Regions from separate parts of the Bradyrhizobium sp. USDA 4532 genome, predicted to be linked through region 3. Evidence: predicted binding sites of a transcription regulator. Region 3 holds the regulator's gene; each other region holds the start of a gene.
The links. Region 3 encodes LexA, which represses DNA repair genes until DNA is damaged. Its sites were predicted from a motif close to TGTTCNNNNTGTGTTCNG; they were not measured.
Positions count from the first base shown of each region.

Region 1: a site for LexA is predicted at 1,819-1,836, ahead of J2R76_RS21205 (ribonuclease T2). Genes of this name have one in related genera too.
Region 2: a site for LexA is predicted at 1,518-1,535, ahead of J2R76_RS27750 (YifB family Mg chelatase-like AAA ATPase). Genes of this name have one in related genera too.

Region 1 covers NZ_JALJZN010000001.1:4,642,595-4,645,866, forward strand. The annotation lists gene J2R76_RS21190 (DUF3617 family protein) at 249-779, opposite strand; gene J2R76_RS21195 (hypothetical protein) at 823-1,122, opposite strand; gene J2R76_RS21200 (hypothetical protein) at 1,289-1,765, shown strand; gene J2R76_RS21205 (ribonuclease T2) at 1,880-2,566, shown strand; gene J2R76_RS21210 (23S rRNA (adenine(2030)-N(6))-methyltransferase RlmJ) at 2,800-3,272, shown strand, end outside.
Region 2 covers NZ_JALJZN010000001.1:6,024,179-6,027,450, forward strand. The annotation lists gene J2R76_RS27745 (TonB-dependent siderophore receptor) at 1-864, opposite strand, end outside; gene J2R76_RS27750 (YifB family Mg chelatase-like AAA ATPase) at 1,587-3,125, shown strand; gene J2R76_RS27755 (hypothetical protein) at 3,245-3,272, shown strand, end outside.
Region 3 covers NZ_JALJZN010000001.1:1,293,166-1,296,437, forward strand. The annotation lists partial or broken gene J2R76_RS06260 (ComEC/Rec2 family competence protein) at 1-490, shown strand, start outside; gene J2R76_RS06265 (hypothetical protein) at 487-714, opposite strand; gene J2R76_RS06270 (hypothetical protein) at 860-1,288, opposite strand; gene lexA (transcriptional repressor LexA) at 1,545-2,249, opposite strand; gene glp (gephyrin-like molybdotransferase Glp) at 2,493-3,272, opposite strand, start outside.

The DNA of each region.
Region 1 (3,272 bases), 3.3 Mb from region 3:
TCATGGTGAGGAGCGCCTCTTGCGGCGCGTCTCGAACCACGAGGCCAAGCACTTGCGCGGTCGCCAAGGGGCATATGCGATAGCCCTGGTGACGGGAAGGATCGGATGGATTGCACATCGCCTCAGCGCAAGATTGCTTTGCAATTTTGTCGCGAGCTACTCGAAGTGATGGTGGTGCAAGCTGCGCAGCCTCTCAGCATGCGAGGCGATGCATTCGGGCGCCCGGCAACAGCCGGATGCGCTGCGCGCTACTTCTGCTTGGGCATGAGGCCCTTCAGCTTTTCCATGTCCTTGACGTTCATCTTCATGCCGCCGGGCATGATGATGTCGCCGGCCTTCTGGTCGCTCTTGCAGGCGCCGAGCCATTTCGCCTCGATGGTCATCGTGGTGTCGCGCGAGCCGGCCGCGCCGCCCTCGGCATGCGAGGTGCTCTTCACCGTGTAGGCGGAATTGAAATCGCCGACGATCTCGGCATGGCTCTGCATCGTCATGCCGGCGACGCTGCAGACGCTGTCGCTGACATAGCCGGTCGCGGTCTTCTTGATATCCTGCTTCGAGCAGACTTCCTTGGCCATCGGCGAGGCCGCCGCGCTCATCTCCTTGTCGGTGGTCTCGTCGGTGCAGTGCTGCATGGTGATTTCGGGCATCGGCCCGCCGGTGCGCACCATCTTCATCTCCCACAGACCGGCCTTGCGGATCGGCAGGTCGACGGCACTTGCGGCGCCAGCGGACAGGACAAGGCACACAGCCGAACCAAGCAAGGCAAGCTGTCGGGTCATGCGGTCGGCTCCCGGCTGAACGATCGAAAGATCCGGTGCGCGCTCAGTAGAGCGTGCGCAGCGGCCTCTGGGCTGCGCCATAAGGCACCCAGCGACAGGCGAAAGAGATGTAGCCGCCCGGATAGTTCTGCATCGCAAGGAACTTAACCACCTTGCCGTAGGAGGCGCAGTGATCGACTGCGAGTTGCCGGGCGTCGCTCTGGGTCGCCAGCGTATAGGCGATGATACCGCCGGTATCATTGCCCTTGAACGGCGGTACCGGCTGCATCCAATCCGCCCGCGCCGGCACAACGGCCAGCATCCCGCAAACGGCAACCAGGCACGCGGCCAATTTCCTTCGCATCGCAGACTCCATTTCGCTTCGAGCCAACATAGAGTGCGCCGGCGACCGTGAAAAGAACGAGCCGGCTCCCCAAAGTGGACTTCTCCGCAGGTGTTGCCGCCCTGCACTTGACCTTGCCGGGGCTTCGCGGCACCGTCCGCGGCATCGGATAATCGGGTGGATTCCCATGCGCAACCTGTTCAACTCCCGCAATAAACTCGGCCGCAAGCTCGGCCTCGGCGCCGCACTCGTGGTCGGCCTGCTGACTTTCGGGGGTACGGCCCAAGCCGCCAATCCGCTCGAAATGAACTTCTGGCTGTCCGGCCCGCGCTATGACGGCAATGTGGCCCCATGCGAGAAGGCCCTGACAGTCATCAGCACGCAATTCCAGGAAAAGGAAGCCACCTTCTGGAATTCGCCGCTCGTGATCACCGGCTTCAACGGGATTCACGAAACCGCCTTCCGCCCCTGGCAGTCCGACAATATCCCGCGCCGTTATTGCACGGGCGAGGCGATGCTGAGCGACGGCAAAGTGCGCAAGGTGCACTATTCGATCATCGAGGACGGCGGCTTTGCCAGCATCAATCAGGGCGTCGAATGGTGCGTCGCGGGGCTCGACCGCAACTGGACCTATAACCCGTCCTGCAAGGCCGCGCGGCCCTGATCTCCGACCAGATTGCTAAAGCAGGAGCCGCCGCCATTTGGACGGCGGCTTTTTGTTCTTGAAATGTTCTCGCGGCCTGCTAGGCTCTGGGCGGTCGAGTGAGGGAGCGTTTTGATGCCTCGGTTGGACACGATTTCCCGATTTTTGATTTCGGTTGCCATTATTCTGTGCGGTGCGGTCGGGGCGTCGGCCCAGGATCGCCGCCAGAATGCGCCCGGTGAGTTCGATTTCTATGTGCTGTCGCTGTCGTGGTCGCCCTCGTTCTGCGAGGCGGCGAGCGAGCGCGGCAACAACGGCCGCGGCACGCAGGCGCAATGCGGCGGACGGCCCTATTCCTTCGTGGTGCACGGCCTGTGGCCGCAATATGAGCGGGGCTTTCCGGAATACTGCCAGCGGCCTTCGCCGCGACTCGCCCGCAGCATCATGAGCTCGATGCTCGACCTGATGCCGGCGCCCGGGCTGATCTACAACGAGTGGGACAAGCACGGCACCTGCTCCGGTCTCGGCGAGCGCGCCTATTTCGAAGCCATCCGCAAGGCCCGCGCCACGGTGAAGATCCCCGAGGAATTCCTGCAATTGTCGGAGCCGAAGACGGTCGCGCCCGACGAGCTGGAGACGGCATTCATCAAGGTCAATCCGGGCCTCAGCAACTCCGCGATCTCGGTGACCTGCGACAGCAAGCGGCTCAGCGAGGTGCGGATCTGCCTCAGCAAGGATCTGCAATTCCGCTCCTGCGAGGAAATCGACCGCCGCGCCTGCCGCCGCGATCAGGTGCTGATGCCGCCGGTTCGCGGCGGCTGAAACTCTGGGTCATGGCCGGCAGACCCGCGCTGCGCGTCGTCGCGCAGCATGTCCCGGCCACCTGCGCCATCGCGAAACAAGCAAGATAAGGCGCAGATGCCCGGGAGCCGGCTACGCCAAGGCTTCGCCGAGCTCGGACGTTACCCCCGCCGAAGCTTTAGCGAAGGCCGGGACAAGCCCGGGCATGACGAGTACAACATGCGCACCCTTTGGGAGCGCAGCACGATCATCACATGAACTACCGTCACGCCTTTCATGCCGGCAGCTTTGCCGACGTCATCAAGCACATCGTGCTGGTGCGCATGCTCACCTATCTGCAGGACAAGCCGGCGCCGTTCCGCGTCATCGACACCCATGCCGGCGCCGGTCTCTATGATTTGACGTCGAGCGAAGCGCAGCGCGGCGGCGAATGGCTCACCGGCATCGCGCGGCTGATGCAGGCGCGGCTCTCCGACCAGGCATTGCCGCTGATCGCGCCCTATCTCGACATCGTCAGAGCATTCAATCCGAAAGGCGAGCTGAAAGCCTATCCTGGTTCGCCGTTGATCGCGCGGGCGCTGCTGCGTCCGCAAGATCGCCTCACCGCCTGCGAGATCGAACCGACGGCGCGCAAACAACTGATCGACGCGCTGCGACGCGACGCGCAAGCGCGCGTCGTCGATCTCGACGGCTGGATGGCGCTGCCCGCATTCGTGCCGCCGAACGA
Region 2 (3,272 bases), 4.7 Mb from region 3:
GAAGCTCTTCTGCTCGTTGTGCATCCACGAATAGCGCAGGTTCTGGCGGAAGGTCAGCGCCTCGTTGAAGTCGTGCGACAGCATGTAGCCGACCGAGGATTGCTCGGTGTCGAACTGGTTGAAGCCGGGCTCGCCGACGAAGCGCGTGTTCGGAATGTAGCGGCCGTTATTGGCCCAGACGGTGCCGGACGGCGGCAGGAATTGCAGGCCCCAGCCGGTGCGTTCCTTCTGGTAGTTCGCGAGGAAGGTGATCGTGGTGTCCTCGTTCGGCTTCACGGTGACGGCGGGCGCGATGAAGACGCGATTGTCCTTGGTGTAGTCGACCTGGGTCTCGCCATCGCGCGCGACGCCGGTCAGGCGCCACAGCACCGTCCCTTCCTTGTTGGCGCGGCCGCCGATGTCGAACTCGCCCTGATAGCGGTTGAAGCTGCCGCCCGACAGCGACACTTCCCCGAACTCGCGTGCAGTCGGCAGCTTGCTGACATAGTTGAGGATGCCGCCGGTGCCACTGCCGCCGAACATCGCCGAGGATGGCCCCTTCAGGACCTCGAGGCGCTCGGCTCCGTACGGATCGAGCCCGAGGAAGTGCACATAGTTGCTGCTCGGCAGCCGCAGGCCGTCGAGATAGAGGCCCGGCATCGTCATGTCGAAGCCGCGGATCTGCAGGCCGCCGAAGCGGGTGTCCGAGCCGCCATTCACGTCGCCGCTGACGCCTGCGGTGTAGCGCAATGCCGCGCCCACCGATTCCGCACCCTGGTTCCTGATCTGGTCGGTCGTGACGACCGAGATCGATTGCGGGATTTCGATCAGCGGCGTGTCGGTCTTGGTCGCCGTGCCCGAACGCGTGGCAACGAACCCGACCACCGGACCGCCGGCTCGCTCGCCGGCGCCGGCACCGGATCGTGCCGCAGCTGGCGTCGTCGCCTGCTGGGATCGAGCCACACGATTGGCGCGGCTCGCGCGTGCGGCCACCGGACGACGAACCGGTTTTGCATTCGCAGTGATCGCGCGCTGCTGAGGCGCGTCCACGCTCACCGGCGGCAGTTCCGATTGCGCGTCGGCGCGTTCGGTCGCGACTCCTGCGGCAAGGACGGCGGCGGTACATAGACCGATCGTTCGCAGCGCTGGATGTTGACGGGTGGAATGCGAAACAAGTCGACCGATCACGCGAAGGCGCCCCTGATGTCAGCCTGGATGGATTTGTGATCCGGCTCTACAGCGCGGGGCTCGCGAGTACAGACCTCGGCAGTTGGAATAGATCGAGACTGCGCGCGCGATCAGCGTGCGATCGCTGAAACAGCGGGGAAATCGACGACGCGCTGCGACAATAAGCGCGCGATGCTCGTCGTGCTGGAATGATTCTTGAGAATGATTCCTGCAGTTGTCGACGATGCGAGCTGTGTTCGATCGCGCGAGGCGCGCGTCATGGCGCCGACGCCCGACGCCTCCGCGCCGGCCGGAAACGGATGCGCCGCGCGGTGAACTGGTACCGGGCGACCAGCCCTCGGCGCCGCGAATGTTCCTGTAATGTTCTTGCACTTGCCGCCCGGTTCCGCTACCTTCGATTGCGGAAGAATAGGGGCAGCATGGTCCAGCGCGTTTCCACCGTCGCATTCGAGGGGATCGAGGCCCGCGCGGTCGACGTGCAGGTGCAGGTCGCGCCGGGATTGCCGGCATTCGCAATAGTCGGCCTGCCCGACAAGGCGGTGTCGGAAGCCCGCGAACGCGTGCGTTCGGCGCTGATCGCCTCCGGCCTCGCGCTTCCCGCCCGCCGCATCACCGTCAACCTCGCACCCGCCGACCTGCCCAAGGAGGGCAGCCATTACGACCTGCCGATCGCGCTCGGCCTGATGGCGGCGATCGGCGCGATCCCGCCGGATGCGCTGAACGGCTTCACCGTGCTCGGCGAGCTCGGGCTCGACGGCTCGCTCGCGCCGGTGGCGGGCGTGCTGCCCGCGGCAATCGGCGCCAATTCGCGCGACGAGGGATTGATCTGCCCGGCCGCCTGCGGCTCGGAAGCCGCCTGGGCCAGTCCGGACATCCAGATCATCGCGGCAGATTCGCTGATCCAGATCGCCAACCACTTCAAGGGCACGCAGGTGCTGTCGCGGCCGCAACCGAAGGTGCATGAGCGCGAGGAAACGCTTTTGGACCTGCGCGACATCAAGGGCCAGGAGAGCGCGAAACGCGCGCTCGAGATCGCCGCCGCCGGCGGTCATCATCTTCTGATGATCGGCTCGCCCGGCGCCGGCAAATCGATGCTGGCGGCGCGACTGCCCTCGATCCTGCCGCCGCTGTCGCCGTCGGAGCTGCTCGAAGTCTCGATGATCGCCTCGGTTGCCGGCGAGATCCGCGACGGCGCCCTGACCGCGCGACGCCCGTTCCGCAGCCCGCATCATTCCGCCAGCATGGCCGCGCTGACCGGCGGCGGCATGCGCGCCAAACCGGGCGAGATCTCGCTGGCGCATCAGGGCGTGCTGTTCCTCGACGAATTGCCGGAGTTCGATCCGCGCGTGCTGGATTCGCTGCGTCAGCCGCTGGAGAACGGCGAGGTTTCGGTGAGCAGGGCCAACCACCGCGTCACCTATCCGGCGCGCTTCATGCTGGTCGCAGCCATGAACCCGTGCCGTTGCGGCCATGCCTATGAACCCGGCTATTCCTGCAAGCGCGGCCGGCTCGACCGCTGCACCGGCGACTACCAGATGCGGATCTCCGGCCCGCTGATGGATCGCATCGACCTGCGGATCGAGGTGCCCGCCGTGACCGCGGCCGATCTGATCCTGCCGCCGCCGGCGGAGGGATCGGCCGAGGTTGCCGCCCGCGTCGCGGCCGCGCGCGACATCCAGCTCGCGCGCTATGCGGCTGCCGGCATGCCGCATGTCCGCACCAATGCGGAAGCGCCGAGTTCGCTGCTCGAGACCATCGCGCAACCCGACGCGCATGGGCAGAAGCTGCTGCGCGAGGCCGCCGACAACATGCACCTCACCGCGCGCGGCTATCACCGCGTGCTGCGGGTGGCGCGCACGCTTGCCGATCTCGACGGCGCCGAGACGATCGGCCGGCTACATCTCGCCGAAGCGCTGTCTTATCGTGCATTGGCCGACGATTTGCGCCGCGCGGCGTGATCTCCGCCGGCTTCCGGCCGGTGCCCGCCGCGTCAACGTGACAGTAACCACTCTCATTTACGCTCCGCAAACCATAAGCACCGCGATCGGCGGCAAGCTTGGGTCGAGCGAGTTGTGTCATGTTGCGTTTGAAGATTTTGACCTCGG
Region 3 (3,272 bases):
CGGTGGCGGTGATGGACGGCTGCATCTGATGCACAGCGCCAAGGATGCATTTTTGGTCAAGGAGTGGCTGGCGGCGGACGCCGACGCGCGCACCGCCACCGATGCGTCGCTCGGCGAGGGCGTCTCGTGCGATGCCGGCGGCTGCGTGACCCAGGGACCAAGCGGCACCTTCGTCGCGCTGGCGACCCGGTCGGAGGCGCTGGCGGACGACTGCGAGCGCGCAGCCCTGATCGTGACGGCGCGGCGGGCGCCGCAGGGCTGCGCGGCATCGGTGATCGATGCCGAGCGGCTGCGCCGCCACGGCGCGCTGGTGCTGCGGCGGAGCAGGGACGGCTACGTCGTCGATGCGGTCAAGCCCGGCGGGATCGACCGGCCGTGGTCGCCGGCGGTTTCCGGCGACGGCGAGAGCGAGACGACGCTACGCGCCCCCGCGCCGCGGCCTGCGGTGGATGCGACGCCGGCCGAGACCGATCTGCAGGGCGATGATTAGCCGTGGTCCGGCAAGGGCGCGCTTGGCAGCTCGAACAGGCCGAGATGGTATTCGTCGGAGTCGGGGCCGGCGTCGGGCTTCTTGACGAGAGTGAAGGAAGCCTCGGGAAATTGCTCCCAGACTTTCAGGTCGTCGGCCGTTACCGTCAGCCAACCGAACCGGAACATGTAGCGGCCCGGTTCCGTGACGCGTCCAGCCTTTTGCCATGTGACCTTATCGACCACCGCGCACGTCCTCCGTACCCGATGATGCGCCAAGGTGCCGGCCGACGCAAATCTCCTTCTGCGCCCCGGAAGCGGGAGTCCGGGGTCGCCCGAAATTGCTTAGGTCATCCGCCGCCGAACAGCTCATTCCGCGGCGACGATGCGCTCAACCCAAAAACAGCGTTGCGAATGCGGAGGGCCGCCGCTCCACAACCTTCGGCTTCTGCTCGACCGGCGGATGCAGCGCCGGCAATTGCAGCACGCTGACGCGCTGTCCCTCGACCAGCTGGGTCACCAGCACATGGCTGCCGTCGGGGAATTCGACCGCGTCATGATGCCGATCGGGCACGTCGGGCTCGACTTCGTTGAACACGCCGACGCGATAGTTCAGCGTCTTGGTCCAGATCCAGCGGCTGTCGTAGCGAACGTTCTCGGCGAAAGCGAGCTCGGTGCCCGGCAGCATGCAGACCGCGACAGTGGGGTCATTCTCCGAAGCAAAGCCGCGGGTCGACGTGCCGCGGAACGTCGTCGTGATCAGCGTCTCTCCGACAATGGCGGGGCGCGATGCCACGGCGTGCAGACTATAGTCACACATCGGATGGCTCCTCATTTCGAGGTAGCGACCCGTGCCTCTCCTTGAGGCATTAGGGCCTCTACCAGAGTGGACGATAGCGAACGAGCGTCTGCTCGTTTCTGGGCGATTGTACGACTGGTCCGAGATCGCTCCGATCACAAACACGCGACGCTGCGCGAGAGGTATCGGAGCGCATCGGGCAGGCCGTACGCTACACTATCATGCAAGGAACGATCCGACGTGTTGCTCGTTCCCGGCCGCCGCAAGTATTTGCAATTCAGTATTTGCGATAAAGGCCGATCAGCTTGCCCTGGATGCGGACCCGGTTCGGCGGCAGGATGCGCACTTCATAGGCGGTGTTGGCCGGCTCGAGCGCGATCGATGCGCCGCGGCGGCGGAAGCGCTTCAGGGTGGCTTCCTCCTCGTCGATCAGCGCCACCACGATGTCGCCGGTATTGGCGACGTCGTTGCGCTGGATCAGCGCCATGTCGCCGTCGAGGATGCCGGCATCGACCATCGAGTCGCCGCGCACCTCGAGCGCATAGTGCTCGCCGGCACCGAGCATGTCGGGCGGCACGCTGATGGTGTGGCTGCGGGTCTGCAGCGCCTCGATCGGCGTACCGGCGGCGATCCGGCCCATCACGGGGACCGCGACCGGACGGTTGCCGTCGTCCTCGGCAATCGGCGGCGTGCTGGCGCGCCGGCCGAGGGTGCCTTCGATGACGCTGGGCGTGAAGCCGCGGCGGCCGTTGCCGCCGCCGGCCGAGAGTTCGGGCAGCTTGATGACCTCGATGGCGCGGGCGCGGTTCGGCAGGCGGCGGATGAAGCCGCGCTCCTCCAGCGCAGTGATCAGGCGGTGGATACCGGACTTCGAGCGCAGGTCGAGCGCATCCTTCATCTCGTCGAAGGAGGGCGGTACGCCGGCCTCTTTCAGACGTTCATTGATGAAACGCAGTAGTTCGTACTGTTTGCGCGTGAGCATCTCGAGTATTCCCCCGGTTGATAGCGTCGTTCGATTCCGAGACTCTTCTGGTGGGGCCTGCAGGCCGGGCCTGACCTCAGGAGCATGTGCTCAATGCACCTGCTTCCATGCAGCTTCCCGAATGTAGACACCAGTACTCGAAACAAATCATGAACGGACACTATATGTTCGATATGTGTTCCGCAACCACTTAATTTCCGGTGAACGTGTCGGGCAACGCACAATCGGCGGGGCGCGAAAACCCTATTCGGGCAGTGTCAGAATCTCGCATTCGCTGCCCTTGACGGCAGCTGCCGCAAACGGCGGACGCACGAGAAGTGCCCGTGCCGCAGCGAGATTCCCGAGCAGCGACGAGTCCTGCTGCGTCACCGGCGTTGCGATCAGCCTGCCGTCCTCGCGCGCTTCGAGCCGCGCACGCAGATAGTCCTCGCGCTGGTCGTTGGCAGCGAGGTCGCGGCCGAGCAGGGCGCTCGCGCGGCGATGACGAATCACTTTCCGGCCGCTCAGCGCCCGAATCAACGGCACCAGGAACAGGAAGGCGCAGACATAGGACGACACCGGATTGCCCGGCAGGCCGATCACCCGCATCGCGCCGAGCCGGCCATGCATCATCGGCTTGCCGGGCCGCATCGCAATCCGCCAGAACGCCATCTCGACCCCCTCGGCTTCCAGCGACCGCTTGACGAGATCGTGGTCGCCGACCGAGGCGCCGCCTGTCGTGATCAGGACATCGGCACCGGCCTCGCGCGCCCGGCGGATGCCCGCCGTGGTCGCCTCCACCGTGTCGGCGGCAACGCCGAGGTCGACGGTCTCGGCGCCTTCGGCGCGCGCCAGCGCCCGCAGCGCGTAGCCGTTGGAATAGACGATCTGGCCGGGACCGGGCTGCGAGCCCGGCATCACCAGCTCGTCGCCGGTCGCCAGCACCGCGACCTTCGGGCGGCGGCGCACCGCAAGTTCCGGATAGTTCATGGCGGCCGCCAGCGACAGCGCGCGGTCGGACAGGCGGCTGCCGCCGGCGAGCAG